DNA from 2 places in the Rhizobium sp. 268 genome. Region 2 is predicted to be linked to the other one. Evidence: predicted binding sites of a transcription regulator. Region 2 holds the regulator's gene; the other holds the start of a gene.

Region 1 (14,528 bases), on a different contig from region 2:
CGCTAGCCAATTTGCCGGACTTGCTCTGGATCAGTTGCGCCACCGGCCGGACATGTCGTCCTCGCCGGCGGGATGCTCGTTGAAGAAACGGGATGCAGCTTCCGTGCGGTTTCGGACGTTCATCTTCTTGTAGATGTTGCGGACGTGAACCTTCACGGTGTTTTCGGAAAGATGCAGCTTGTCGGCGATGATCTTGTTTTGCGTGCCCTTGCATATGAGGTCCAGGATCTGAACCTCGCGCGTGGTCAACGAGGAGATGCTGTCGCGTCTCAGCTTCAGCGCATTGGTGCGCGCCGCATCGACCGATTTTGTCTGATAGAGCGAAGGCTCCAGCGGGGTGTTCTTGTTGGTGAGGCGATTGAGAAGGGCTGACGGAAAATGTTCGCCACCCTTCATCAGCAGATCAACCGCGGCCATAAAGACATCGAGCCGCAGGTTGAGCGGCAGGACGCCATCGATGATCCTTGCCTCCACCAGGCGGCTGACATAGGGTTCGAGCATGTCGATCGCTTCGACGACGAGTCCGACGGAAGTTTCCGGGTGATTTTCGCGAGCAGCCTGCAGCGCTTCATGAAGCTCGGGCGCAGGTATGTGATAGAATAAAACAAGCTTTATATCGTTGGCATCTTTGTCCAGCATCGGCTTTGTGCTCGTTATGCTTGACACCTCACAGTTCGGAAATTTCTTCGCCAGCGCTTCTACCATGCATTCAGAAAACAGGTCCGCCTTGGCGACCACTAGTATAGTATTTCTCGATGACTCCAACTTCCGTCCCTGGTCAGAATTCTCCGTCTCTGAGCCTGTCATGAACATATACGCCTCCCCTAGCGTTACACTTTACTCAAACGTGGAGCGATGGCGGGTATTCAATAGTATGAAATGCCGGCCCCGGATGTCACCGCCTTATTTTTTAGACATTTCTTAATTATGTTAATACGGATTGAGAAGGAAGGAAATGGCCCAAAGTGATTAGTTTTAGCGGGCGAAAAACAACAATATACTAAGCTTTGGTTGTATTTTTACTATGATGCGTACTTCGAGGTTAAATTTGCTCCCAATATAGATCAGAGCTCGATGTAATAGTTCAGTACAGATTGTTATATTTTCGTCCTCAAGCGGATATGGGCCGAACAACCGTCGAATGGCGCCACTCAACCCCGCGGCGAGCGCTGCAAGTCTTACTCTCGTCGCTCGGCAATACCCCACCTGAGACGTCCCATTGCTCCACCGACAGGGGCTAGACGGAGGTGGTCAATCTGCCTTAGCCCGAATTGATATCTATCGGCTCCGCATTTTTTCCAGCAATCTGTGATCGTCGCCAAAGTGGCGGCATGGACGATCCAGGTATCGGCGTGTGTTTTTGGTACGTGGCATCCATTTAGGGCAAATCAACGACAATAAAGCCTGAACACTCCTCATCCTCGTCAGGATGCGGAGCTGGATATGTGCGGCCTTGTACTGAGTACGTACGGTCCCAATACCAACGGTTTGACGAACAAATCGCGATGAAGCTGCAGATGACTGGTATCGAATACATCTGCCGATGTTAACCGCATCGGAGCGAGCGCGAGCAAGATCCCATTTGAGATGAGAGGGATTTCGAAAAGCTGCTCCGGTTTTTTTCTGGAGAGATTTTGATGTCTGACGCCTATAAACACGACCCGAAACCATCGGGCGACGTAACCGAAATCACGAAGGTCGGGGCGCTGGCCGACGGCTTTGCCAACAGCGCTATTAATTCAACTGAAGTCGACGACGGCTCGACAGGTTATGTCGGTGGCGTCGCCAATGGCGACAATCGTGACAATACCGACAACAGCGTCGACGTCGACGTCAAAGCCGAACTCTCCGCCAACAATGGCGACAACCGCGATAACGAATACGACTGGAGCTACAAGTCCGACGACGACACCAGCACCAAGACCACGACGATCACCGACACCAAAACCGACTACGACTGGAGCTATGATAGCAAGTCGTACAGCGACAACGACACCAAGACGATTACGGACACCGATATCAAGACCATTACCGATACCGACACCAAGACGGTTTCCGATAGCAACAACACCGCTGACAGCTTCAACAAGACGGACACCGACTTCGCCGTCATCGAGGACGTCAAAGATTTCGACAACCTCGGCGTTGCCGGCCACGACCTCACCTTCAACCTCGGCGACGACTTCTCCTTCACGCTCGACGTCGACAGCATTCTGAATGACTCGCTGTCCGGCGCGGGCAACGACAGCGGCTTCAGCGCCGTTCAGGCAAACCATCTGGCCGACCAGGACAGCGCCTGGAACATCAAGATGGAGAACGAAGGCGCCCAGAACCACTTGAACGCCAATGCAGGCACCGCCGATAGCGCGGAAGGCATGGAAATGGACGGCCGGGGCTGGGATCTCAAGGCCGGCGACGACGCCACCGGCTCGAGCGCGGCCGATGCTTCGGCGATCCTTGCCAATTCAGGCTTCCACCTCGAGCTCGTTCAGGGCGCGAACCTGCTCAGCAACACGGTCGACTCCAGCGTCATCGGCGGCAATTCTCATGTCTCCGACGTCGGCGAGGATACCGGCACCTGATACTAACCTCCAGCGACCAAGACGAACTGCACCGGCCGGCGCCGGTGCAGTTCGACTGTTTGAAAACGGTTTGACGACCATGGCTCCCGGCGGGGCCGCTTTAAAAGGCCGATCGTCATTTCGAATGGGAGGGCCGAACCATGCATATCGAGAAGATTTCGGAAATCATTGCGCACTTCATCGGTCTCTTCGAGATGACCACCGAAGAGATGAGGGCGCGCACCAAATTTGCCGAAGGCACAGGAGCCGGCGACGATGGACCGGTTCTGCCGGATCAGGACGCGTTTACCGCGGCCTTCACTTCCAATCTGCAGCTCAAGGACTACGATCCCGAGATCATCTACAAAGGCGGCAGTTACGAGATCGAATTTGGTCCTTCGCGTCATTTGGGCCGCGTCTTCGAAGAGAGCATCGAGAAGCTGGCGGCGATTGCCGCAAGGGACATCCCGTTACCGCATTTCGGCTCGCCCACGGATATCGTGCTGTCGAATGAGCCGGAATTGAATGTCTTTGCCGGGCCTGGTTCGGCGATCAGTCATGTCCTCCAGGTCAACGTGCTTTACGACGACGACTATCTCGACATGACGGACGGCAATCATGCTGCCCGGGACACGAGTTTCGTCACCGAGCGGCTGGCGGAGTTCGGCACCAAGGCCGAAGTCTTCACGCCTTTTTCGGATCTCCACCGAACCGACAGCTATGACGGCGCCCTGAAGATCGCCCAGGATCTGGAAAGCTACATCCATAATGCCCGCGATACCAAGGATGCCGCAAATGTCCAAGACGAGGATAGCGAGAGCTGCGGTGCAACGCCGCCAAGCACCGACGCCACGCACGATTTCATCCGCCTCGATCCCGAGGTCAACGGTCCGGTTTACGTCAACGGCAAGATCGAGGCCGAGATCCCTGTCCTCGATGATTTCCTGCCCTACCGCGGTCTCGCCAAGCTCCCGGAAGAACCCGACGATAGCAATTCATCCGTTGAGCAGACCGACCCAAGCGGCAACAGCCTTGAGGTGACCGCCGGGGCGAACTTCGTCATCAACGTCGCCTCGGTGATCAATACCGCCGTCATCACCTCGGTCACCGCGGTGATGGGCGACTACCATCAGGTTGATGCGGTTTCCCAATCCTTTGTCTATAGCGATAATGACGATATCGCCTCGGCGCTGCGCGCATCCGCGCACTCGGCCGAGGAGGCGGGGACAGTCGCCAAGAATATCGCGGTCTTCCAACAAAGCACCTTCGAAGCATCGAGCCATGCCGAAACCGATGCTGCCGATCCGACGTTCCCGACCAGCTGGCGCGTCAGTGTCATCGACGGCGATGTCTCCTTCGTACAATGGGTCGAGCAGTATCACTTCGTCAGCGACAACGACACGATGACGGTCACCACCTCGGGATCCGAAACCACGGTTCTGACAGGCGGCAACACCTCCATCAACCTCTCCTCCTTTTTCGGGATGGGCATGCAATATGATCTGGTGATCATCGGCGGCAATGTGCTCGACATCAACAGCATCACGCAGATCTCGCTGCTCTACGACAATGACTGGGTGCGGGCGGAAGACGGCGCCGATCCCGGCGCCGACATCGAGACCGGCGACAATCTGATCTGGAATTTCGCCTCTATTCACAATGTCGGCGCAGGCAGCCCCTTCGAGGCAATGCCGGATTATATGATCGAGACCCAGAAAGCCATCGAAGATCGCGATCCCAACATGCCGGAAGGGCTGTCCTTCGATGTGAATTTCCAAGGCTATGCCGGCCTCAACGTGCTCTACATTACCGGTAATCTCTACGACATGACTGTTATAAAGCAGGTCAGCATCCTCGGCGATTCCGATGATGTGACCCAGGCGGCATCGACGCTTCTGAAGAACAATCCCGATGCAACGGTCACGATCGACACCGGCAGCAATGCGGTCGTCAATATCGCCGAGATCATCGATTATGACAGTTTCGGCCAGACGACCTATCTGGCAGGCCAGCTCTACTCGGACGCTATCCTCATTCAGGGCGGGCTTGTAGAGCATGACACGACCCAGCCGCACCAGGCAGACGACAGGCTCGCCAACGAAGTCATCGCCTTTCTCAACGACGATGATCCTGCGGCCGGCGATTCTGCCGATGGCGTAATCAATGCAGGGCATGACCTTTCTTGGTCGTCGGCGCATCCCGCCGACGTCATGCAAGCCGTGGTCGCGTGACCCTGAGGATTGTGAGAGAATCACGATGAACCAGATTTCGAAACAAGTCTTTGCAGCGGGCAGCGCCCTCGATTTGAGGTCAGGCAATATTCCCTCCGCTGCGCCCTCGGAAGCGGTGAGGAACGATCTGTGCATCTCTGCGATCGACGAAGCCGTCGAGAACCTTCGTCGGCTCACCGGTGCCGCCGCTTCGTCTGCGTCTTCCGATCGCAGCAAGGCGCCGGCCGATGTTCCAGCAAGCGACGCTGCCCATATGGCGCGCGCAGCCACGGTGCAGGCACCCCTCCCGCAAAAGACGGTGACGTTGGAATCCTCATTAAAAGCCTGGAATGCAGAACCGGCGGCTCCCGCTGCAGTGATGAGGGGCCCGGCACCAACAAAACCAGTGGAAGAAAAACCGGTTGAAGCAACACTGGCGGAGGCATCCGACCCATCGCCGATCGAGGCGCGGGCGACGCCTGAACTGCCGAAAGAGAAAACCGAGCTCAAATCGAGCCCGACGATGCCTTTCGCTAAGACCATCGAAGGCGACAGCGGTCCGGTCAGCGAGACCGACAGGCGTCTCCGCACCGGCGGAGGCGGAAATGGCAAGCATTCCGATCCCGGGGGCGGCGAAGGCGGGGGCGGGGGAAGTGGCGGCGGTTTTCACAAGCGCAGCGAGCCTGTGAATTTCGCCGCCAGCCTCGCGCGCGGCATGGGGGCCGTACGGCGCAACATGGTGGTCGTCATGATGTTCACGATCGCCATCAACATGCTTCTGCTGGCGATCCCGCTCTATCTCTTCCAGATATCCGACCGGGTGCTGACCAGCCGCTCGATCGACACGCTCGTCATGCTCTCGATCGCCGTGCTCGGCGCCGTGCTGCTTCAGGCCTTCATGGATACGGTTAGGCGCTTCATCCTGATGCGAACCGCGGTGGAACTCGAAGTGCAGCTCGGCGCGCCGATCCTCAGCGCTGCGGCGCGGGCCTCGCTGCATGGCAGCGGCAAAGACTATCAGACGCTCCAGGACCTGCAGCTGCTGCGCGGTTTCCTCACATCCGGCACGCTGATTGCGTTTCTCGACGCGCCGCTAATGCCGTTCTTCGTCGTCGTCGTTTATTTCGTGCATCCGCATCTCGGCATCATCATCATGACCTGCTGCGCGGTGCTATTCTTCATCGCCTATCTGAACCAGAAATTCACCGCCCGGCAATTTGCCGAATCCAACAGCTATCTCAGCCGGGCGAATTTCCACCTGGATTCCATGTCGCGCAATTCGCAGATCATCAACGCAATGGCGATGATCCCCGAGGCAGTGAAGATGTGGGGCCGGGAAACGGCGGGCTCGCTGAAATCGCAGGTCGAGGCGCAGGACCGCAACATCATCTTCTCCGGCATATCGAAGGCCTGCCGCATGATCACCCAGATCACTCTGCTCGGCTGGGGCGCGCATCTGTCGCTCTCCGGTGAGCTGACCGGCGGCATGGTGATTGCCTCTTCGATCATCTCGGGACGCGCACTGGCGCCGATCGAAGGCGCCATCGAAGGCTGGCACCAGTTCAACCGGTCGGCGGCCGCCTATTCCAGGATCAAGAGCCTGCTTTTGAACTCGCCGTTGAACTTCCCGCGCCTGCGCCTTCCCAATCCGGAAGGCCGGCTCGATGTCGAACGCATTCTGTTCGTGCCGCCGCCGCAGAAGAAGGTCATTCTCAACGGCATCTCCTTCTCCCTCAGGAAGGGCGAATCGCTGGCGGTCATCGGCAATTCCGGGTCCGGCAAGACGACGCTCGGCAAGATGCTCGTCGGCTCGATCGTGCCCACGTCGGGAAATGTGCGCCTTGACCTGATGGATCTGCGAAACTGGGATCAGCGCCAGTTCGGCGAAAGCATCGGCTATCTGCCGCAGGACGTGCAGCTCTTTCCCGGCACGATCAAGGCGAATATCTGCCGCATGCGCGACGACATCGAAGATCACCAGATCTACGAGGCCGCGGTGCTGGCCGACGTCCACGAGCTCATCGCGGGTTTCCCGCAGGGTTACGAGACCATCGTGGCGGCCGACGGCGCTCCGCTTTCGGGCGGCCAGAAGCAGCGCATCGCGCTTGCTCGCGCCTTCTTCGGCAATCCCAAATTCGTCGTCCTCGACGAGCCGAATTCGAACCTCGATACACAGGGTGAGGCAGCCCTTGCCAAGGCGCTGATCCATGCCAAGAAGCAGGGCATCACCACCGTGACGATCACCCAGCGCCCGGCCCTGCTCCAGTGCGTCGACAAGATCCTGGTGCTGAAGGACGGCACTGTCGCCATGTTCGGGGAGCGGATCGAGGTGCTGCAGGCGCTATCGAAGAACAACAGCAATAACGGTCAACAAGCACCGCGCATCGAAGGGTGAAGGCTATGGCACGGAAACAACAGGAGACCGCCGGTCCGGTGCAGCTCGAATGGTATAGCGACGTGCCGCGCTCGATCCGGATGCACAGCATCGTCGGCCTGACGGTTCTCTTCACCTCGTTCGGAGGGTTCGGCTTTTGGGCCGCAACGGCGCCGCTCGCCTCGGCTGTCATCGCCCAGGGAAGTTTCGTTGCGACGGGCAACAACAAGATCGTCCAGCATCTGGAAGGCGGCATCATCAAGGAGATGCGCGTCAGCGAGGGTGATACCGTGAGGGAAGGCGATATTTTGCTGACCCTCGATCCAACCGCCTCTCGCTCGAATGAGCGGATGCTGCAGCTTCGGCGCCTGCGCCTGGAAGCCGTCGTCACAAGGCTGCGCGCCGAAGCGCAGGGTCTGCGCGAATTCCACCTTCCCGCTATTGTGACGAAAGAGGCGGGCGATCCGGACATCAACGCGATCATCCAGAGCCAGAACATCGTCTTTCACAGCAAGCAGATCAAGCTCGAAGAGCAGCTCAATCTGATCGAAAAAAACATCCAATCGCTGGAATATCGCTTCGCCGGTTATACCGGCCAAAAGGAATCCTTCGAAAGGCAGCTATCGCTGCTGACCGAGGAACGCGACTCCAAGGCCCGGCTGGTCAAGGTCGGCTATATGCGCAAGACGGATCTCTTGGCGATCGAGCGGGCGATCGCCGATGCCATGGGCGACATTGCGCGCCTGAACGGCGAGATCAACGAGAGCGAGGCAGAAATCGCCAAATTCCGCCAGGAAGCCGTCATCGCCGTCAACTCCAACAAGCAGGCGGCGCTCGATGCGCTTGAGACCGCCGAATCCGATCTCGACAGCGTGCGCGAACAGATGCGCGAGGCTGCAGGCGTGCTCGAGCGCACCACCATCCGTTCACCGGTGTCGGGAACCGTCGTACGCTCCTATTTTCATACCGCCGGCGGCGTCATCACCACGGGCAAGCCGATCATGGAGATCCTGCCGGCGCATGTGCCGCTGATCCTGGAAGCGCAGGTGCTGCGAACCTCCATCGATCAGCTGCGCGAGGGAGAAATGGCATCGGTCAGGCTGACGGCGCTCAACCGGCGGACGACGCCGGTTCTAGAGGGCAAGGTCTTTTATGTCTCGGCCGATTCGATCGAGGAGAATGCGGGCCTCTCGGTCAAGGACGTCTATATCGTTCGCGTCGCAATACCCGACTCCGAGATTGCGCGGGTGCATAATTTCCATCCGGTTCCAGGCATGCCGGCCGAAGTGCTGATCCAGACGTCGGAACGCACCTTCTTCGAATATATCAGCAAACCAATTACCGACAGCATGTCCCGGGCTTTCAAGGAACGCTGAGCGATCCAGCAAACGACGGGGGTCCGCGAGGATCAGGGATTTGTCCGTGTTCTGATATGATGTCGGTAATGTATCATCCCTTCGGGATGGATCGTCCCCTCCGGGGAAGAAAGGGCGAGCATGGCGGCGATGTCGGATGTCCTGCTACGGGTCGGGCGCCTGAACTATGTCTGGACGAATACCGAAAGCCTGCTGATCTACATCATTGCCCATCTCCTCCGGGTCGAAAAAGATGCGGCAATCGTCGTGTTCCTGACCCTCAACACGACACGTGCACGGATGGATCTCATCGAACGGCTTGCAAAGCTCGCTTCGACCCCGCCTTCCGACCGGAAAGCGATCCTTTCAGCCATGGCGCGGCTGAAGAAGGAATCCAAGACCCGCAACAAATACAATCATTGTATTTATTCCTTCGACGACAAGGGAGACATCTCAAGCACACAATTGATGCGGCTGGTCGAGGACGACAAGGAGATCCGCTACGGCAAGATCGAGCAGATGGATGCGCGCGAGATCGACCATTTGGAGAAGTCGATAGCCGAGATCGTCGCCATCAGCCGGACGCTCTGGGCCTTTATCCATGCGAGCCCGCGGATCTCCGGCGAGCTCTGATCTAGTCCTTATGTATGGTGAGTGGCCGAACTTTGGACACCTTGGCGACCTATATTGAGGCATCGTGTTTCATACAAATTGCTTAACTCTATGTAATTGAATTATTTAATAAAATATATCCGGATTCTGGGTTATTTGCCGGCTCAAAACTAATCATAATTAAGCCCTGAAAATCATCCGGACGGCTTATTTGAAGATCGGTTTTTCCCCTTAGAATGAAAGCTCCCGAGTAACGTATGGAGTATTGGGGGGCGGCCATGCGCATAGATATCATCGACACCATTGCCGGGTTCGAGGCGGTGCGCGACAACTGGGACCAGGTCTTCATGGACGATCCCGATGCGCAGCATTTCCTCTCCTGGATCTGGCTGAAGAATTATCTGTCGCGCCGGCGCCGCTGGTTCATACTCGCCCTTCGCGAACGCGATCCGGATGCACCCTACGTTGCTTTTTTTCCCTTGCGCCTCATCACGCATCTCAACGAAAAAACCGGCCTCTTCTACGACGAGATCATAATGGCCGGGAATTTTGCGGCCGATTATACCGGCTTCATCGTCAGGCCGGATTACGAACATCATGCCATTGCCGGCTTTGCCTCGTTTATCAAACATCAGAACTGGACCGACCTGAAGCTCGATTATTTTAGCGGCCCTGCCGGACGGCGCGAGAAGATGATCGAGGCGCTGCGGGGGCCGGAGGTGATGTTTCGCGACAGCTCGCCCAGAAACAATGAAAACATCGACAATACGATCTGCCCGATCGTTCCCCTGCCGGCAAGCTTTGACGATTATCTCGAACAGCGCATGAGCAGTCAGACGCGCCAGAAGCTCCGGCGATTCCTGCGCAAGGTCGAAGGCGGCGATATCTTCCGCATCACGACGGCGACCCCCGAGACCATCCATCGCGACCTGGACATCCTCTTCGATCTCTGGCGGACCAAGTGGAGCACCCGCAAAGGCGCGGAGCGGACCGAGCGGCTGATCATCACCACCCGCGAAATGCTGATGGACTGCTTCGACAACGGCAATCTCGAGGTGCCGGTCTTCTGGCATGGCGACCAGCCGCTTGGCGCGCTGGCGAATATCGTCGACTGGCGGAAGAAGGCGATCCTCTTCTATGTCACCGGCCGCGACGAAAACTGGAAGACGCCGTCTCCCGGTCTCATCCTGCATGGCCACTGCATCCGGCGGGCGATCGAGCAGGGCTTCAAGACCTATGACTTCCTGCGCGGGAACGAGCCCTATAAATATATGTTCGGGGTCGAGGAACGACGGATCAGCTGCACGCTCTTCCGCACCCGCAATGGCCAGAATCTGCATGGAGCGCTCAACCCGCGCAGTATTCGTTTCGTCTATGAACAGGCGCTCGACATGTACCGCGACGGCGCCCGCGGGAAAGCGGAGATTGCCTTCAACCAGGTCCTGCAATCGGCTCCAGGCCATACCGGCGCGGGATTTGGCCTCGCCAATCTGCTGTTCGACCGGGGCAGGCTGACGGAGGCTCTGGCCGCCTATAAGGCGCTCGCCGAGCAAGCGCCCGATCCGACGCCGATCCAGATGCGGCTTGGCGATACGCAGCTTGCTTTGCATCAATACGACCTGGCCGCCGAGACGTTCCGCCTGGTCGGCGATGTCGGGCCGCATCTGATCCAGGCGCATTACAAGCGTGGCATTGCTCTTGCAGCCGGCAAACGGCTGGCCGAAGCGGAGGCCGTTTTCGCCGCGATCCGGGACGTGCATTCGGACGATCCGGCCGCACTCGACTATGTTGCCAAGGCAAATGCCGCCCTCGAACGGATCCAGGCGAGGGCCGAACCCACGCCTCATAAGACCGATGTCGTGTCCGAGACCATCGCCCGCTGGAACCGAGGCTGGCAGCTCAGCGAGCGACGCCAGCCACGTCTGCACTGACGAGATACCTGCCGGGACAATGCCTTCTGGCGGTTCCTGGACGCGCAGCCGCCATGGTCTTTGATTTCGAGCTGTGATCGTTGTTAAAAGAGGCGCAAGCCTAATTTGCAACGCCTCAGTGGAACCTCATGCAGACCAATGCAGATGGCGCCGAAAGGGAACGGCTTCTGGCCATTCTCGATTTCTGGCACAAGATCGAGTTCTTTATTCCCTACGATCTCTCCAGCCGTATCGTCGCAGGTGAAGGGCGAAGTGTCTTCTGGCTGCATGCAAGGACGCTCGACGATGACAGTGCCGCGCTCAGCCGTCCAGCAATCCCCGAGGAGAAGCAGATCACGGGTTTTACCCTGTTTCTCGGCGTTTTCGGCAAATCCGAAATTACCGCTGTCCGCAGGCACTTCGATATGACTGCGGCCGATATCGCCGAATATGAGGATGCCGAACGCGGCGATCTCGACGGCGATACCTGCTTTGCCAGCCTGCAGCTGACACCCCTGGGGCAGCCGATTTTCGATACATTTTCCGTGTCCACGCTTCCATGGGCTTTGGGGCGCGTGCGAAAATCCGGCCTCTCCTCGCTCAGCCACGAGGCATTTGCCGACGGCAAGCGGCAACTGACGGAATTGCTTCAGAATTTTCGGACGCAGCGACAGCTGAGATCCTCATCCTTCGACGACGATGCCGATCAGCCGCTCGATGCCGGCGAAATCCTGACGCTGCATGAATTGCTCTGCGATTGGGCGAGCTTCGCCACGCATCAGGAGAAGCCCATTGCCGCGGTTGAAATACGCTACAAAGACAGGGCGGAAAGGCCCGAAATCCTCTCGCTGCCACCGCGACCGGAGAGCCATGCGCCCGATGCCGACGATGAGGATGATGAGAGCGCAAGCGCCGAGGAAGAGATCGGTATCCTGAACAGCTTCTTCATCGAGGATATCGAGCGGGCGATAATGTGCGTCAAACACGGTGATATTCCCGAGCCGCTCAGGCGATATCTCACCCCCCTCGCCCCGGAGAAGCGGATCGATCTCTATTCGGAGGATGGGCGCAAGGCGATCATTCGGGCCTTGCATCCCGGAAAACTCAACAGTGGACGCTGGCTCAGCGAATCTCATCACGCGATGAGCCTCATGCAGCAGTTCGCGATCAACTCCGCCATTGGCGACCTTTCGGAGACCGGACTTTTCTCGGTCAACGGCCCACCGGGGACGGGAAAGACGACCCTGCTTCGCGACATGTTCGCGGATAATATCGTTCGGCGCGCCCGCGTTCTCTCTTCCTTGAAGGTGGCGCGCGATGCCTTTGACGGATCGCCGCGCCGCGTCACCTTCACAGACCGCAGCACCGCCTCGATATCGGCGCTGATTCCGGGCCTCGCCGGTTTCGAAATGGTGGTCGCCTCTTCCAACAATGCCGCCGTGGAGAATGTTTCGCGCGACCTTCCCAAGCGAAGCTCGATCGCCAGGACGTCTTCCCTCCAATATCTGCAGACGGTCGCGCACAAGATCGCCTGCCAAAAGGACAATGGCGCCGCCGTCAAGCTTTCCGACGGCGACCGCCCATGGGGTTTGATCGCCTGCGCGCTCGGCAACTCCAGGAACCGGCGAGCCTTCAAAGAACGGTTCGCCTTCATGGAGATCCCCGAAAGGCCGAACCCCGGCTGGTCCGGCGCGGCCAAGCCGCAGACGATCTGGCAGTGGCGAGAGAGCTATCAGGGGCCGAGCTTCGCCGAAGCATCGTCGGCCTTTCGTGCCGCCGACGAGCGGGTTCGCGACAAGATCGGTCAATATGGGCGCTATGCCGATCTCCACGACGATATCGCGCGGGTCTCACAGGATGCATTCTGCCGCGACGCGCTTGAACGGGTCGCGGCCGCCGCCGCCGACCTTCGGCGCGCGCAGAAGCGCTGCGACCTGACCGCGGCGGAAATGCTCCAGATCAAGGAAGAGTTGTCACATCTGAAGGAGGAGGAACAGCTGCTCGACCGCAGCGCGCCTGCCTGGTGGGAGCGAGTGATGCCGAGCAGTCCCGCCCGCCAGCACCGGCAGAATGTCGGCGCCAATGCACGCCGGCAGCTGGAATTGCGCAAGGCGCTGGCGGACTGTGAACAGTATCTTGCGAAAATCCATGAACCTCAGCGGCAACAGTCTTTGCGAGAACATGAGCGGGCCGAACAGGCACTGCGGTCACGACAGAAAATCTGGGAGAGGAAAAGAGAGGAATTCGACCGTCTGGGGGAAGTTTTCGGTCATCCCACTTTGCCCGGGCGTCTCACAGACCTCGAAACCGAGCGGTTGCAGATCGATGGTCTCTGGCATCAGCACGAGCTGGCAGGCCTGCGCTCGGCATTGCTGGAAGCGGCGTTGACGCTGCACGAAGCCTGGCTGGCGGAGGTTGGCAGAAAAGGCGGGGGTTTTGGCGGAAACATCGTTGCCATCAGCAAACTGCTGTCCAACAACAGTCCCGTCGATGACGAGCACATAGCATTGATCTGGCAGAGCCTTTTCATGATCGTTCCCATCGTCTCGACGACATTCGCCTCCTTCGCCCGACAATTTCGCGGGCTGGGCGCCGGTTCGATCGGCTGGGTCTTCATCGACGAAGCCGGTCAGGCGGTGCCGCAAGCGGCGGTCGGGGCCTTGTTGCGAGGGCGCCGCGTCATGGCGATCGGCGATCCGCAGCAGATCGAACCGGTCTTTATCCTTCCCAGCGCGCTGATCACTGCCGCTTCTGCTCTCTCTGCCCACACGGCGGCAGGACAATATTCGCCGAACCGGGCGTCGGTGCAGATGCTCGCCGATGCCGCCAACCGCTATGGAACGACCGTCCCCGGCGAGGAAGCGGACGGGCTTTGGATCGGCTCCCCACTGAGGGTGCATCGGCGCTGCTTCGATCCGATGTTCGGCTTGGCCAACCGGATCGCCTATCAGGACAAGATGGTATTCGGGCTGGAGAATCGCCGGCCGGCCGGCGACGCGCCGCCATTTTATGGTGACAGCGCCTGGATCGACGTCAGGGGCAGGGTAGCGGGCAAACAGACGGTTGCCGAACAGACGGACTTCATCGTCGATGTCCTCACTGCAACCTATCGCCGCGATGGCGCATTGCCGGACCTCTACATCATCTCGCCCTTCAAGGAGATCAAAAGCAATCTGAGGCAGGCTCTGACCCATGCAGGATGGGTCGATCCGCTCGGAAATATGCGGTCCCCTCCTTTGAGGTTGTCTCGATGGCTGCGGGAGCGGATAGGCACGGTCCATACCTTCCAGGGCAAGGAGGAGGACATCGTTTTTATGGTGCTCGGCGCCGATGCCGATCACAGCGGAGCCGCAGCTTGGGCCGCATCGAAGCCGAACCTCCTGAACGTGGCGCTGACACGCGCCAAACGCCGCTTCTATATCGTCGGCGACCGCACTCTCTGGCAAACCTTGCCGTACTTCAGGGAGACCGCGAATGCTTTGGAGACTGTGCAAGCAGCGGAATTC
Region 2 (14,528 bases):
TGGCGATCATACGCAGGCTGGCGACCATGCGCTGGTGCGGATCGGTGATGTCGGTGGAGTCGTGATAGAAAGCCGACAGGGCGCCGACGCAGCCGCACATGACGGCCATCGGATGCGCATCGCGGCGGAAGCCGGTGAAGAAGCGGCTCATCTGCTCGTGCACCATGGTATGGTGCGTAACGCGATAATCGAAATCCTTCTTCTGCGCGGTGGTCGGCAGTTCACCGTAGAGAAGCAGGTAGCACACTTCGAGGAAGTCGCCATGCTCGGCCAGCTGCTCGATCGGATAGCCGCGGTGCAGCAGCACACCTTCGTCGCCGTCGATGTAGGTGATCTTGGATTCACAAGATGCGGTCGAGGTAAAACCCGGATCGTAAGTGAAGGAAGCGGTGTTCTTATAGAGAGCACCGATATCGATGACGCTCGGGCCGATCGTGCCGCTCTTGACGGCTAGGTCGACAGATTTGTCACCGATTTTTATTGTAGCGCTTTGATCCGTCATACTGATCCTCCGAAATGGCGGTGGCGCCATAAAAGCGCCATAGGGGTTAAGCGTCCTCACCGATAGCTATATGATCGCGAAGCTAATGCCAAGTTACCGTGACGGCATTTTGTGCATTGCGGCATCACCTTTTAGGCACTGCAGCGATGAGCTGCGCGCATACCGGAAGCCAATGATTCGACTGCTCTTTTGGCGGTGGCGATTTTCCCTCATATTTCAATCGATTATTCTTGCTCGTTTTGATTGAAGGTTGCATTCTGCCCGCAGGCGCGGGTGATCTTGGGCGGGGCATGGAGGAATTGACGACAGTCGAATTGCGGCCGGAAGCGGGCGCCGGCCTGGCCGATTCCCCAGGTTTTGCCGCGCCCGCGGTGGTGAAACGGTCGGCAAGGACCCAGTCCGCGATGCCGTTGCGCCACCGGCTGCCGGCCGCGGCCTCGCAATCGCTGCGTGCCGGAATCCGCATGCTGGGCGAGGAGGCCGACCATGGCCGACTGCTGCTGTTCTCGCCGGTCTTCCTCGGCGCCGGGGCGGCCTTCTGGTTTCTCGCGCCATGGGATTTTCCCCTCGTCGCGTCGCTTCTCTGCCTGGCGATGCCGGCGGTCGTGGTTCTCGTCGCCGGCCCCAGCCGGCCGGTGCTGCAGGCCAGCTTCCTGGCGTTGGCGCTTTTCGCCTGCGGCATGCTCTCAGCACAATTCGAGAGCTGGAGGGCTTCGACCGTGATCCTCGATTCATCCGTGACGACGACGGTGACCGGCCGTGTCGAACGGCGGGAAGGCGATGGACGTGGGCGTTGGCGCTACATCCTTGCCGTCACCGGCACGGAGGCGCCGGAGCTGAAGCGGCGGCCGGGGCGCATCACCGCGATCGTCCGCGGCGCCGATACGCCTTTCGAGATCGGTGACATCATCACCGGCAGGGCGCGGCTGACGCCTCCGGCAGGCCCAGCGCTGCCTGAACTCAACGATTTCTCCTTCAGTGCCTATTTCGACGGCATCGGTGCCAACGGCTTCTTCTATGGCGCTCCGGAGAGGGATTTGGGGGCGGGCCCGCAGGGTGCAATGTCGACGTCGGAAGCAATGCTCGAATGGCTTTACCGGCTGCGCAGCGGTATCGGCGATCGCATTCGATCGATCCTGCCCGGCGATACGGGCGCTTTTGCCGCTGCTCTGGTGACCGACGAGCGGCGCGCCATCTCGAATGCGACGACGGAGGCGCTGCGCCAGTCCGGCCTTGCTCATATCGTCGCGATCTCGGGCCTCAACATGGCGTTGTCGGCCGGCATCTTCTTCGTCGGCTTCCGGATGCTGCTCAGCCTCTTTCCAGGTGCTGCCCAGGCCTATCCGACCAAGAAGATCGCCGCAGCAGGCGCGCTCATCGCCGTCACCGCTTACTACCTGATCTCCGGCTTCGGGGTCTCGGCTGAACGCGCCTTTATCATGATGGCCATCATGCTGATTGCCGTCTTCTTCGATCGGCCGTCGATCAGCCTGCGCAATGTCGTGCTCTCGGCCCTCGTCATCATCGCCATTTCGCCCTCCGAAGTCCTGGGCCCGAGCTTCCAGATGTCCTTTGCCGCGACATTGGCGCTGGTATCGGGTTATCAGTTGTGGAAGGAGCGGCGCATTCGCGAAAACGCTTTGCTGAGGCTGCCGGTCTTCCGGCCGCTCGTTGCGGTCGCCGGTTTCTTCGGCGGCGTCTTCCTGACTTCGCTGATCGGCGGTTTTTCCACGGCGCTGTTTTCGATCGAACATTTTCATCGCCTGACCGCTTACGGCCTGCCGGCAAACCTCGCGACGATGCCGATCATCTCCTTCATCGTGATGCCGGCCGGGCTGCTGGCGATGTTGCTCATGCCGTTCGGTCTGGACGCTCCGCTCTGGAAGGTGGTCGGCTTCGGCCTTGATCTGGTGATCGCGGTCGCCAAGACAGTGTCCGGCTGGGGCGGCGATATCGGCGTCGGCCGCTTGCCCGCCTGGTATTTCGCCATCGCCGTGGCAGGCTTCCTGCTGCTGACGCTGCTCCGCACCCGGCTGCGCCATGCCGGCTCAGCAATCCTCGCCGTTTCGACCTTCATTCTGTTGATTCTGCCGGTTTCCCGGCCGCCGGATCTGGTGATTTCGGAGGATGGCGGTCTGGTCGCGCTCGTCGAGACCGCGGCAATGGCTTCCAATCGTGAAAACCCGCCGGATTTCATCTTCGACCAGTGGCAAAGAGCGCTGGTCCTGCCGACGCATCACCCGCCGAAGATGCTGGGTGGCCCCGCTATCCCGCCGGAGGGGGAAGACCGACGCGTCAGGCTTTCCCGCGAGCAACAGAATGAAGCAAGGACAGCGATGCGGGGGGCCGCCGCGGGCGGTGAAACAAACCGCTTCTCCTGCGTCAAAAAGGCCTGGTGCATATCAAGGCTTGGCAATGGCCGTGTGGTAAGCATCATCGACAATGCCGCTTATCTCGGCCCGGCCTGCGATGCAGCCGATATCGTCGTGACGCCGGTCCGCCTGCGTTTCAACAGCTGCCGCTCAGGCGCGACGCTCTTCACCGGTGAGACGCTGCGCAAGACCGGTTCCCTCGAGCTGCGCTTCGCAGATACCGGCCTGGAGGTCGCAACCGCATTCGAAACGCTGTCGCGGCCATGGATGCGCCAGCGCGCCTATGACTGGCGCAGCAACAGTTTTACCGAATCCGGCCTGTCCAGTGTCAGTGATAGCGGCGAATGAGGCCGACGAGCTTGCCCTGCACCTTGACGCGGTCGGGCCCAAAGATCCGGGTCTCGTAAGCCGGGTTGGCCGCCTCAAGCGCGATCGAGGCGCCCTTGCGGCGGAAGCGCTTCAGCGTCGCTTCCTCGTCATCGACGAGGGCAACGACGATGTCGCCGGGGCTTGCGGTGCTGCCGTTGCGGATGATCACCGTGTCGCCGTCGAAGATGCCGGCGTCGATCATCGAATCGCCCTTCACCTCCAGCGCATAATGTTCACCGGAGCCGAGCATGTCGGCGGGAACGACGATGTCGTGGGTATTGTTCTGGATTGCCGAGATCGGAACACCGGCAGCGATTCGGCCCATGACCGGCACCGAGACCGAGTTGCCGTTGTCGGCGACGGGTTTTACAGGCGCGGGGGCGGCGACCGGCTGGGGCTTGCCGAGGCTGCCCTCGATGACGCTCGGCGAAAAGCCGCGCCGGGGCTGGATGCTGGGACTATAGGCTTCGGGAAGCTTGATGACCTCGAGCGCCCTGGCGCGGTTCGGTAGGCGGCGAATGAAACCGCGTTCTTCGAGCGCTGTAATCAGGCGATGAATGCCGGATTTGGAGGCCAGATCCAGGGCATCCTTCATCTCGTCGAAAGATGGCGGAACGCCGGATTCCTTCATGCGCTCATGAATGAAAAGGAGAAGCTCCTGTTGTTTGCGCGTGAGCATCGGCGTGTGACCCCTGATTGAAACAAATCCAGAACAGACACTATATGTTCCATATGTGTTCTGCAAGTAGCTAAATTTCCGTAAAACTTGCCGCCAACTCTTTGAGATTTTTATTTTCATTCGCCGGATTGGCACACATGTCTTGCATTGGGGGTGGTGCTGTCGCACATCTCTTATCGTTTGAGGGAGGGATATGATGAACGAGCGTTCCGCCAAACCGCACCCGCTGGATCATGTCGTGCTGCCCGTCGTCAATATCGATCTGGCCCGCGAGCGGCTCGGCAAGCTCGGCTTCACGGTTGCCGCCGATGCCCGCCATCCCTTCGGAACGGAGAATGCCTGTGTCTTCTTCGCCGACAAGACCTATCTGGAGCCGCTCGGTATCGCCAGCGTCGAGGAGAGCGAGGCCTCGGCGCGGCAAGGGAATGTCTTCACCGCCCGCAACCGGGCCTTCCGCTTCCGTTGCGGCGATGAGGGGCTTTCGGCGGTGGTTTTCGGCACCGAGGATGCCGGCCACGATCATCGGCACTTCGCTGCCGGCGGATCGAGCGCCGGCGAGATGCTGGAGTTCAGCCGGCCAATGAAGATGCCGGACGGTTCCGAAAGCGTCGGCAGCTTCAAACTGGCCTTTGCAGCGGATCTGCGTGCGCCGGACTTCTTTCTCTTTACCTGCCAGCGCATCAATCCATTGCCCGCCGACCGCGGCGCGCTGGAGACACATGCCAATGGCGTGACCGGCATCGCCGAGATCGCGCTGTGCGCGCCTGATGCCGCCGCCTACGCCGGTTTCGTCAGCCTTGCCATGGCGCAGTCGGCGGTCGAGAAAACCGGTTTCGGCGTCAATATCGCGGCGCCGAATGCGAAAATCAGCCTGATGACGCCGGAGGGGCTGGAGGCCTATTTCGAGGTTGCCGTCTTATCCGCCGACCGCGGCCTGCGCGGCCGGGCCATCCTCTTCACCGTCGCCGATCTTGCCGTGACAGAAGCGCATTTGGCTGCTAACGGAGTGACCTACACGCGCAAGAACAATCGCATTCTGGTGAAGCCGGCGCCCGGGCAGGGCACGCTTTTCGCCTTCGAGGAAAGATGATGAGCACTGATACGAATTCGGAAGTCAGGATCGGCGAGGGCGCAGGCCAGGTCACCTTTTCCAATACCGGCCGCCTGTCGCTGATTGCCGGCCCCTGCCAGATGGAGAGCCGCGACCACGCTTTCATGGTTGCCGGCACGCTCAAGGAGCTCTGCGCCAAGCTCGGCATCGGCCTCGTCTACAAGAGCTCCTTCGACAAGGCGAACCGCACCTCGCTGTCGGCCGAGCGCGGCATCGGGCTTGAAAAAGGCATGCAGGTCTTCGCCGATCTCAAGAAGGAATTCGGCTTTCCGGTTCTCACCGACGTTCATACCGCCGAGCAATGCGCCGAAGTGGCAAGGGTGGTCGATGTCCTGCAGATCCCGGCCTTCCTCTGCCGTCAGACCGACCTTCTGATCGCCGCCGCCGAGACCGGCCGTGCCGTCAATGTCAAGAAGGGCCAGTTCCTCGCCCCCTGGGACATGAAGAACGTCCTGAAGAAGCTCAACGCCAGCGGCAATCCTAACGTGCTGCTCTGCGAACGCGGCGCCTCCTTCGGCTACAACACGCTGGTTTCCGACATGCGCTCGCTGCCTATCATGGCTTCGATGGGCGCGCCCGTTATCTTCGATGCGACCCATTCCGTGGCGCAGCCGGGCGGGCAGGGCGATTCCTCCGGCGGTCAGCGGGAATTCGTGGAAACGCTGGCGCGCGCAGCGGTGGCGACCGGCATTGCCGGCGTCTTCGTCGAAACCCACCAGGACCCCGACAACGCACCGTCCGACGGCCCGAACATGGTCTATTTGAAGGACATGCCGCGGCTTCTGGAAAAGCTGCTGGCCTTTGACGCTGTCGCCAAGGGCTGACAGTCAAAAGCCTGACATGTTCGTGCTATAGCGACGATCGGACATGCAGGTCGAGGGTGCCGCAATGTGCCATTGTAATTTGCACGCCTTCGATTATGACAGGCTTCGAACGATTGATCACCCACCGAGCAGGAAGAACCCATGACTGCAATCACCGATATCATCGCCCGCGAGATTCTCGATAGCCGTGGCAACCCCACCGTCGAAGTCGATGTCTATCTCGAAGACGGCAGCATGGGCCGCGCGGCCGTTCCCTCGGGCGCTTCGACCGGCGCCCATGAGGCGGTCGAGCTGCGCGACGGCGGCAAGCGCTACCTCGGCAAGGGCGTGCAGAAAGCGGTCGATGCGGCCAATACCGAGATCTTCGACGCGATCGGCGGCATCGATGCCGAAAACCAGATCCAGATCGACAACATCATGATCGAGCTCGACGGCACGCCGAACAAGTCGCGCCTCGGCGCCAACGCTATCCTCGGTGTGTCGCTGGCCGTCGCTAAGGCTGCTGCCCAAGCCTCCGGCCTGCCGCTCTATCGCTACGTCGGCGGCGCTTCCGCGAGCCTGCTTCCGGTGCCGATGATGAACATCATCAACGGCGGCGCCCATGCCGACAATCCGATCGATTTCCAGGAATTCATGATCCTGCCGGTCGGCGCCGATACGATCGCCGAAGCCGTGCGTATGGGTTCGGAAGTCTTCCACACGCTCCGCAAGGAACTGGCCGCCCAGGGCCACAACACCAATGTCGGCGATGAAGGCGGTTTCGCACCGGGCCTGAAGAGCGCTTCGGAAGCCCTCGACTTCATCGTCAAGTCGGTCGAGAAAGCCGGCTACAGGCCGGGTGAGGACATCTACCTCGGTCTCGATTGCGCCTCGACGGAGTTCTTCAAGGACGGCAAATACGTCCTCGAAGGTGAAGGCCGCACGCTCGAATCGGGCGCCATGGCCGAATATCTGGCCGAACTTGCCGCCAAGTACCCGATCATCTCGATCGAGGACGGCATGGCTGAAGACGACTGGGACGGCTGGAAGACGCTGACCGACCTCACAGGCAAGAAGACCCAGCTCGTCGGCGACGATCTCTTCGTCACCAACTCCGCCCGTCTTCGCGACGGCATCCGCATGGGTGTCGCCAACTCGATCCTCGTCAAGGTCAACCAGATCGGTTCGCTGACGGAAACGCTCGACGCCGTCAACACGGCGCATAAGGCTGCCTACACAGCCGTCATGTCGCACCGCTCCGGCGAAACCGAAGATTCGACCATCGCCGATCTCGCTGTCGCCACCAACTGCGGCCAGATCAAGACCGGCTCGCTGTCCCGTTCGGACCGTCTTGCCAAGTACAACCAACTGATCCGCATCGAGGAAGGCCTCGGCCCCCAGGCCCAGTATGCCGGCCGCTCGATCATTCGCGGCTGATCGAATCTGCTTTCGATAATTTGACCCGCGCCCTCCCGGCGCGGGTTTTTTGTTGGCCGTTTTTACGGTCAACGAACGGTTAATCTCTGGGCGTTATGCTGAACGAATTGGTAATGCGTTCAAGAGCATGCGTGTATGTGGACAAAGCATCATAAGAAGAGAAAATTCGGCCGCTTCGTCATTCCGGCCATGACGGTCGCCTTCCTCTCCTATTTCGGCTATCATTGCATTCACGGCGATTACGGCCTGCGCGCAACGGAGACGTTCGAGCACCAGCGCGTCGCGCGTGAAAAAGAGCTTGCGATCTTGAAGGCGAAGCGCGAACATCTGGAAAATCAGGTCGCGCTTCTGAGTGATGGCTCGCTCGACAAGGATATGTTGGACGAAAAAGCGCGCTATCAGCTCAATATGTCGCGCGCGGACGAGATCGTCATATTCAACCATTATTCCAATTAACCGGAATTCGGTTAATTGGAATTTTCTTTGTATTTCCAATAGTTTAGTGCTGAATACGAGCCATGCAATTATGGCATTGCTGTGGTCATATTTCTTCCCTATGGTACGCGCCATCGAGAAACGACAAACCCATAGGGAGGGTTGAATGGCGCCGCGAAAGACCGCGACCGTTTCCAGCCGCAAAACTGCAGCAAAACCGGCAGCCAAAGCATCGAATGGAGGCCCGGTAGCCGACTTCGATCGCGATGAGGAGTTCAAGGCCTATCGCGAGATGCTGCTGATCCGCCGCTTCGAGGAGAAGGCTGGCCAGCTTTACGGCATGGGCTTCATCGGCGGCTTTTGCCACCTCTATATCGGTCAGGAAGCTGTCGTCGTCGGCATGCAGATGGCGCAGAAGGAAGGCGACCAGGTCATCACCGCCTATCGCGACCACGGCCACATGCTGGCAACCGGCATGGAAGCGCGCGGCGTCATGGCCGAGCTGACCGGCCGCCGCAGCGGCTATTCCCACGGGAAGGGCGGCTCGATGCACATGTTCTCGAAAGAGAAGCATTTCTACGGCGGCCACGGCATCGTCGGCGCCCAGGTTTCGCTCGGAACCGGTCTTGCCTTTGCCAACCATTACCGCGGCAACGGCAATGTCTCGATCGCCTATTTCGGCGATGGCGCCGCCAACCAGGGCCAGGTCTACGAGAGCTTCAACATGGCGGCCCTCTGGAAGCTGCCGATCGTCTATATCGTCGAGAACAACCGCTACGCCATGGGCACCTCGACGGCCCGCGCCACTGCGCAGTCGAACTACTCGCTGCGCGGCTCCGGCTTCGGCATCCCCGGCATCCAGGTTGACGGCATGGACGTTCGCGCCGTCAAGGCGGCCGCCGACGAGGCGCTCGAACATTGCCGCTCCGGCAAGGGCCCGATCATTCTCGAAATGCTGACCTATCGTTACCGCGGCCACTCCATGTCGGATCCGGCGAAATATCGCTCGAAGGAAGAAGTGCAGAAGATGCGCTCCGAGCAGGATCCGATCGAGCAGGTCAAGGCGCGCCTCATCGAAAAGGGCTGGGCCTCCGAAGACGATCTGAAGGCGATCGACAAGGATGTCCGCGACATCGTCGCCGACAGCGCCGATTTCGCCCAGGCCGATCCGGAGCCGGATGCATCCGAGCTCTACACCGACATTCTGCTCTAATCGGGGGAGGGAACCCATGCCTATCGATATCCTCATGCCCGCCCTCTCTCCGACGATGGAAGAAGGCACGCTGTCCAAATGGCTGAAGCAGGAAGGTGACAAGGTCACCTCAGGCGACGTGATTGCCGAAATCGAAACCGACAAGGCGACGATGGAAGTCGAAGCCGTCGACGAAGGCGTCATCGGCAAGCTGCTGGTCGATGCCGGCACCGAAGGCGTCAAGGTCAACACCAAGATCGCTGTGCTGCTGCAGGACGGCGAATCGGCCGACGCGATTTCCACTGCGCCTGCTGCTGCTCAGCCAGTCGCTGCTCCGCAGGTTGCCCAGGAAGAAAAGCCGACCAACACCGGTTCGGCTGCTGCTCCCGTTCCGGCCGAGCCGAAGGCTGCCGTTCCGAACGATCCGGAAATCCCGGCCGGCACCGAAATGGTGTCGATGACCGTGCGCGAAGCGCTCCGCGACGCCATGGCCGAAGAAATGCGCGCCAGCGACGACGTCTTCGTCATGGGCGAGGAAGTCGCCGAATATCAGGGCGCCTACAAGGTCACCCAAGGCCTGCTGCAGGAATTCGGCCCCCGCCGCGTCATCGATACGCCGATCACCGAGCACGGCTTTGCCGGCGTCGGCGTCGGTGCCGCCATGGCCGGCCTGCGCCCGATCGTCGAGTTCATGACCTTCAACTTCGCCATGCAGGCGATCGACCACATCATCAACTCCGCCGCCAAGACGCTCTATATGTCCGGCGGCCAGATGGGTGCTCCGATCGTCTTCCGCGGCCCGAACGGTGCGGCCGCCCGTGTCGGCGCCCAGCACAGCCAGGATTATGCGGCCTGGTACAGCGCGATCCCCGGCCTGAAGGTCGTCATGCCTTATACGGCGTCCGACGCAAAGGGCCTGCTGAAGGCAGCGATCCGCGATCCGAACCCGGTCATCTTCCTCGAAAACGAAATTCTCTACGGCCAGCACTTCGACGTGCCGAAGCTCGACAATTTCGTGCTGCCGATCGGCAAGGCCCGTATTCACCGTTCGGGCAAGGACGTCACAGTCGTCTCCTTCGGCATCGGTATGACCTATGCGACGAAGGCGGTTGCCGAACTCGAAAAGATCGGCATCGACGTCGAGCTTATCGATCTTCGCACCATCCGGCCGATGGACCTTCCGACGGTCATCGAATCGGTCAAGAAGACCGGCCGTCTGGTCACCGTCGAGGAAGGTTATCCGCAGTCTTCAGTCGGCACCGAAATCGCCACCCGCGTCATGCAGCAGGCCTTCGACTATCTCGATGCGCCGATCCTGACGATTGCGGGCAAGGACGTACCGATGCCTTACGCCGCCAATCTCGAAAAGCTGGCGCTTCCGAACGTCGGTGAAGTCGTCGATGCGGTGAAGGCTGTTTGCTACAAATAAGGGGCGGGTGATGGCCGTGATGAAAGATGTCAGGCGCATTGCTTGGTCGATCTATTGGAAGTTGGTTTTACTCAGCGCCATCTGCGGTTTTGTTGCCGGTGCAGCTTTTGGGTTCGTTTTAGGGGTTGCTGGTGGGATTGCCGGCATACCTCGGGAGACGATAACTCCGTTTCTGCAATGGGGTGGTGCTATTAGCGGTCTGATCGCAAGTTTTTTTGTGTTCAACTTTATTTTGGCACGCACAATTGGAAAGTCGATTGGCGGGCGGCAGCTTGAACTCGCCGTTGCCGGTTCGCTCAGGGAGGGCCACTAATATGCCGATCAATATCACGATGCCCGCCCTCTCTCCGACCATGGAGGAAGGCAATCTTTCCAAATGGCTGGTCAAGGAAGGCGACACGGTCAAGTCTGGCGATGTGATCGCCGAGATCGAGACCGACAAGGCGACGATGGAAGTCGAAGCCGTCGATGAAGGCACGGTCGCCAAGCTCGTCGTTGCCGCCGGCACCGAAGGTGTCAAGGTCAATGCGCTGATCGCCGTTCTCGCCGCTGATGGCGAGGATGTCGCCACTGCGGCAAGCGGTGCAGGCTCTGCCGCTCCGGCGAAGGCTGACGCCGCCCCCGCGCCGAAGGCCGAGGCTGCACCGGCGAAGGCTGAGGCGGCTGTAGCGCCGGCGCCCGCCGCCGCACCCGCGGCGGTTTCCTCAAACGGCAACCGCACCTTCTCTTCGCCGCTTGCCCGCAGGCTTGCCAAGGAAGCCGGTATCGATCTTTCGGCTGTCGCCGGCTCTGGACCGCATGGCCGCGTCGTTAAGAGCGACGTCGAAGCCGCCGTTGCCGGTGGTGGCGCCAAACCTGCCGCCGCGCCGTCCGCTGCTGCCCCGCAGGCTGCCGCCGCTCCGGCTCCGGCCGCAGCGCCGAAGGCCGCTTCCGAGGATGCCGTGCTCAAGCTCTTCGAGCCGGGCTCCTACGAGCTCGTGCCGCATGACGGCATGCGCAAGACGATCGCCCGGCGTCTGGTCGAATCCAAGCAGACGATCCCGCATTTCTATGTCAGCGTCGATTGCGAGCTCGACGCTCTGATGGCGCTGCGCGCGCAGTTGAACGATGCGGCGCCGCGCAAGGATAACGCTCCAGCCTACAAGCTCTCGGTCAACGACATGGTCATCAAGGCCATGGCGCTGGCGCTGCGTGACGTGCCGGATGCCAACGTCTCCTGGACCGAGACCAACTTGATCAAGCACAAGCACGCCGATGTCGGCGTCGCCGTCTCGATCCCCGGCGGCCTGATCACCCCGATCATCCGCAAGGCCGAGCAGAAGACGCTGTCTGTCATCTCCAACGAGATGCGCGATCTCGGTAAGCGGGCCAAGGACCGCAAGCTGAAGCCCGAGGAATATCAGGGCGGCACTAGCTCGGTGTCGAACATGGGCATGATGGGCGTCAAGAACTTCGCAGCCGTCGTCAACCCGCCGCATGCGACGATCCTCGCGGTCGGCGCCGGCGAACAGCGGGTCGTCGTCAAGAACGGCGAAATGGCGATCGCCACGGTGATGTCGGTTACGCTGTCGACCGACCATCGCTGCGTCGATGGTGCGCTCGGCGCCGAGCTGCTCCAGGCCTTCAAGGGCTACATCGAGAACCCGATGGGCATGCTTGTCTGATAGCTGGGCGGAGGCGGAAATGACCAAGACCGTTCTTTGCTATGGCGACTCGCTGACCTGGGGTTATGACGCCGATACGATCGGCCGTCATGACTACAAAAACCGCTGGCCGAGCGTGCTTCAGGCAGCGCTCGGCAGCGAGGCGCGCATCATCGCCGAAGGGCTGAACGGCCGCACGACCGCTTTCGACGATCATCTCGCCGATTGCGACCGCAATGGTGCGCGCGTTCTGCCGACGATCCTGCAGACGCATGCGCCGCTCGATCTCGTCATCCTCCTGCTCGGCACCAACGATATGAAGCCGGTCGTGGCGGGTTCGGCCTTTGCCGCCTGCCAGGGCATCAGCCGCCTCGTGCGGCTGATCCGCAATCACGCCTGGCCCTTCGAATTCGACGGGCCGGAGATCCTGATCGTGGCGCCGCCGGCGATCTGCGCGACGGGCAATGTGCCTTTCGCCGCGTCCTTTCCGGGCGGCATCGACGAATCGGCAAAGCTTGCGACGCTTTATCGTGATCTTGCCGACGAACTCGGTTGCGGCTTTTTCGACGGCAATTCCGTCGCCAGGACCACGCCGATTGATGGCATCCATCTCGATGCGGAGAATACGCGGTCGCTGGGGCGCGGGCTGGAATCGATCGTTCGGATGATGCTGGGGATCTGACGATGACCGCCTTCATCGCGCTGCGGCAGGCCTCACGGCGGGATGCCTCGGAGCTGGCGATTCTGGCGGATATTGCTTCGCACGGTTTTGCCTCCTGGCTCTGGTGCGCCGATGTGGCGAATGGCGTCAGCGACACGCCGATGGAGCGGGGCAGGCTGAAGATGAGCGAGGAGGACGCTGTCGGCAGCTGGCGGGATTCCGTCATCGCCGAGGCCTATGGCGAAGTCGCAGGTGTGGCGATCGGCCATGCGCTGGAGGACGGCATAGGTGATATCGAGGCGACGATCCCGGCGACCGAGCCGATGCTCGCCTTGCAGAAAACGGTTGTGGGAAGCTGGTTCATCGGCAGTCTCGGCGTCTATCGCCATCTGCGCGGCATCGGCATCGGACGCAGGCTGCTGGAAGATCAGATCGACAGGGCCGATCGCCGCCCCGTCAGCCTGATCACCGCAAGTGATAACGAAGCGGCTTTGTCGCTTTATGGAAGAAACGGATTCCTGGAGGCTGCGCGCGCCGATGCCGTGTCGCTCTTCGAAAACAGCAAGAGCCACGCGTGGGTGCTCATGACCCGCAGCGCAGCGTAAAACAAAGGGCAGGAAACACATGGCTGAATCCTACGACGTCATCATCATCGGCTCCGGTCCCGGCGGCTATGTCGCCGCCATCCGCGCCGCTCAGCTCGGCCTCAAGACCGCGATAGTCGAGCGCGAGCATGTGGGCGGCATCTGCCTGAACTGGGGCTGCATCCCCACAAAGGCGCTGCTGCGCTCGGCCGAGGTGCTGGATCACGCCAATCACTTCAAGGATTTCGGCCTCGTTCTCGAAGGCACGGTCAAGCCGGATGCCAAGGCCGTCGTTGGCCGCTCGCGCGCCGTCTCCGCCCGCCTCAACGCCGGCGTCGGCTTCCTGATGAAGAAGAACAGGATCGACATCATCTGGGGCGAGGGAAAGATCACCAAACCAGGCGAGATCGTCGTCGGCAAGTCGTCGAAGCCGGTCGTCGAGCCGCAGCACCCGCTGCCGAAGAATGTCAAGGGCGAGGGCACCTACACCGCCAAGCACATCATCATCGCCACCGGCGCCCGCCCGCGCGCGCTGCCCGGCATCGAGCCCGACGGCAAGCTGATCTGGACCTATTTCGAGGCGCTGAAGCCGGATGCGCTGCCGAAGTCGCTGATCGTCATGGGCTCGGGCGCGATCGGCATCGAATTCGCCAGCTTCTACCGCTCGATGGGCGTCGACGTGACGGTTGTCGAAGTCATGCCGACCATCATGCCGGTCGAAGATGCCGAGATCACCGCCATCGCCCGCAAGCAGCTTGAAAAGCGCGGCCTGAAGATCTTCACCAGCGCCAAGGTCACGAAGGTCGAGAAGGGTGCCGGCAGCATCACCGCCCATGTCGAGACTGCGGATGGCAAGGTGCAGCAGATTACCGCCGACCGGATGATCTCCGCCGTCGGCGTTCAGGGCAACATCGAAAATCTCGGATTGGAAGCGCTCGGCATCAAGACCGACCGCGGCTGTGTCGTCGCCGACGGTTACGGCAAGACCAATGTCGCCGGCATCTATGCGATCGGCGACGTTGCCGGCCCGCCGATGCTGGCGCACAAGGCCGAGCATGAGGGTGTCGTCTGCGTCGAAAGGATCGCCGGCCTGCCGAACGTTCATCCGACCGATAAGGGTAAGGTTCCCGGCTGCACCTATTGCAATCCGCAGGTCGCTTCCGTCGGGCTCACCGAAGCGAAAGCCAAGGAACTCGGCCGCGACATTCGCGTTGGTCGCTTCTCCTTCGCGGCAAACGGCAAGGCGATCGCGCTCGGTGAAGACCAGGGCATGGTGAAGGTGATCTTCGACAAGAAGACCGGCGAACTGCT

The links. Region 2 encodes LexA, which represses DNA repair genes until DNA is damaged. Its sites were predicted from a motif close to TGTTCNNNNTGTGTTCNG; they were not measured.
Region 1: the regulator LexA is predicted to act here: its motif matches at 1,609-1,626, upstream of OS035_RS08670 (fibrinogen-binding protein).

The regions. Positions count from the first base shown of each region.
Region 1 covers NZ_JAPPSO010000003.1:435,295-449,822, forward strand. The annotation lists gene OS035_RS08665 (helix-turn-helix transcriptional regulator) at 31-813, opposite strand; gene OS035_RS08670 (fibrinogen-binding protein) at 1,638-2,582, shown strand; gene OS035_RS08675 (hypothetical protein) at 2,723-4,792, shown strand; gene OS035_RS08680 (type I secretion system permease/ATPase) at 4,818-7,166, shown strand; gene OS035_RS08685 (HlyD family type I secretion periplasmic adaptor subunit) at 7,172-8,521, shown strand; gene OS035_RS08690 (hypothetical protein) at 8,642-9,133, shown strand; gene OS035_RS08695 (GNAT family N-acetyltransferase) at 9,391-11,043, shown strand; gene OS035_RS08700 (DEAD/DEAH box helicase) at 11,172-14,528, shown strand, end outside.
Region 2 covers NZ_JAPPSO010000009.1:224,711-239,238, forward strand. The annotation lists gene gltA (citrate synthase) at 1-502, opposite strand, end outside; gene OS035_RS19345 (ComEC/Rec2 family competence protein) at 793-3,222, shown strand; gene lexA (transcriptional repressor LexA) at 3,203-3,922, opposite strand; gene OS035_RS19355 (VOC family protein) at 4,119-5,012, shown strand; gene kdsA (3-deoxy-8-phosphooctulonate synthase) at 5,012-5,857, shown strand; gene eno (phosphopyruvate hydratase) at 5,999-7,273, shown strand; gene OS035_RS19370 (FtsB family cell division protein) at 7,409-7,729, shown strand; gene pdhA (pyruvate dehydrogenase (acetyl-transferring) E1 component subunit alpha) at 7,875-8,921, shown strand; gene OS035_RS19380 (pyruvate dehydrogenase complex E1 component subunit beta) at 8,938-10,329, shown strand; gene OS035_RS19385 (hypothetical protein) at 10,340-10,642, shown strand; gene OS035_RS19390 (pyruvate dehydrogenase complex dihydrolipoamide acetyltransferase) at 10,644-11,993, shown strand; gene OS035_RS19395 (SGNH/GDSL hydrolase family protein) at 12,013-12,654, shown strand; gene OS035_RS19400 (GNAT family N-acetyltransferase) at 12,657-13,238, shown strand; gene lpdA (dihydrolipoyl dehydrogenase) at 13,258-14,528, shown strand, end outside.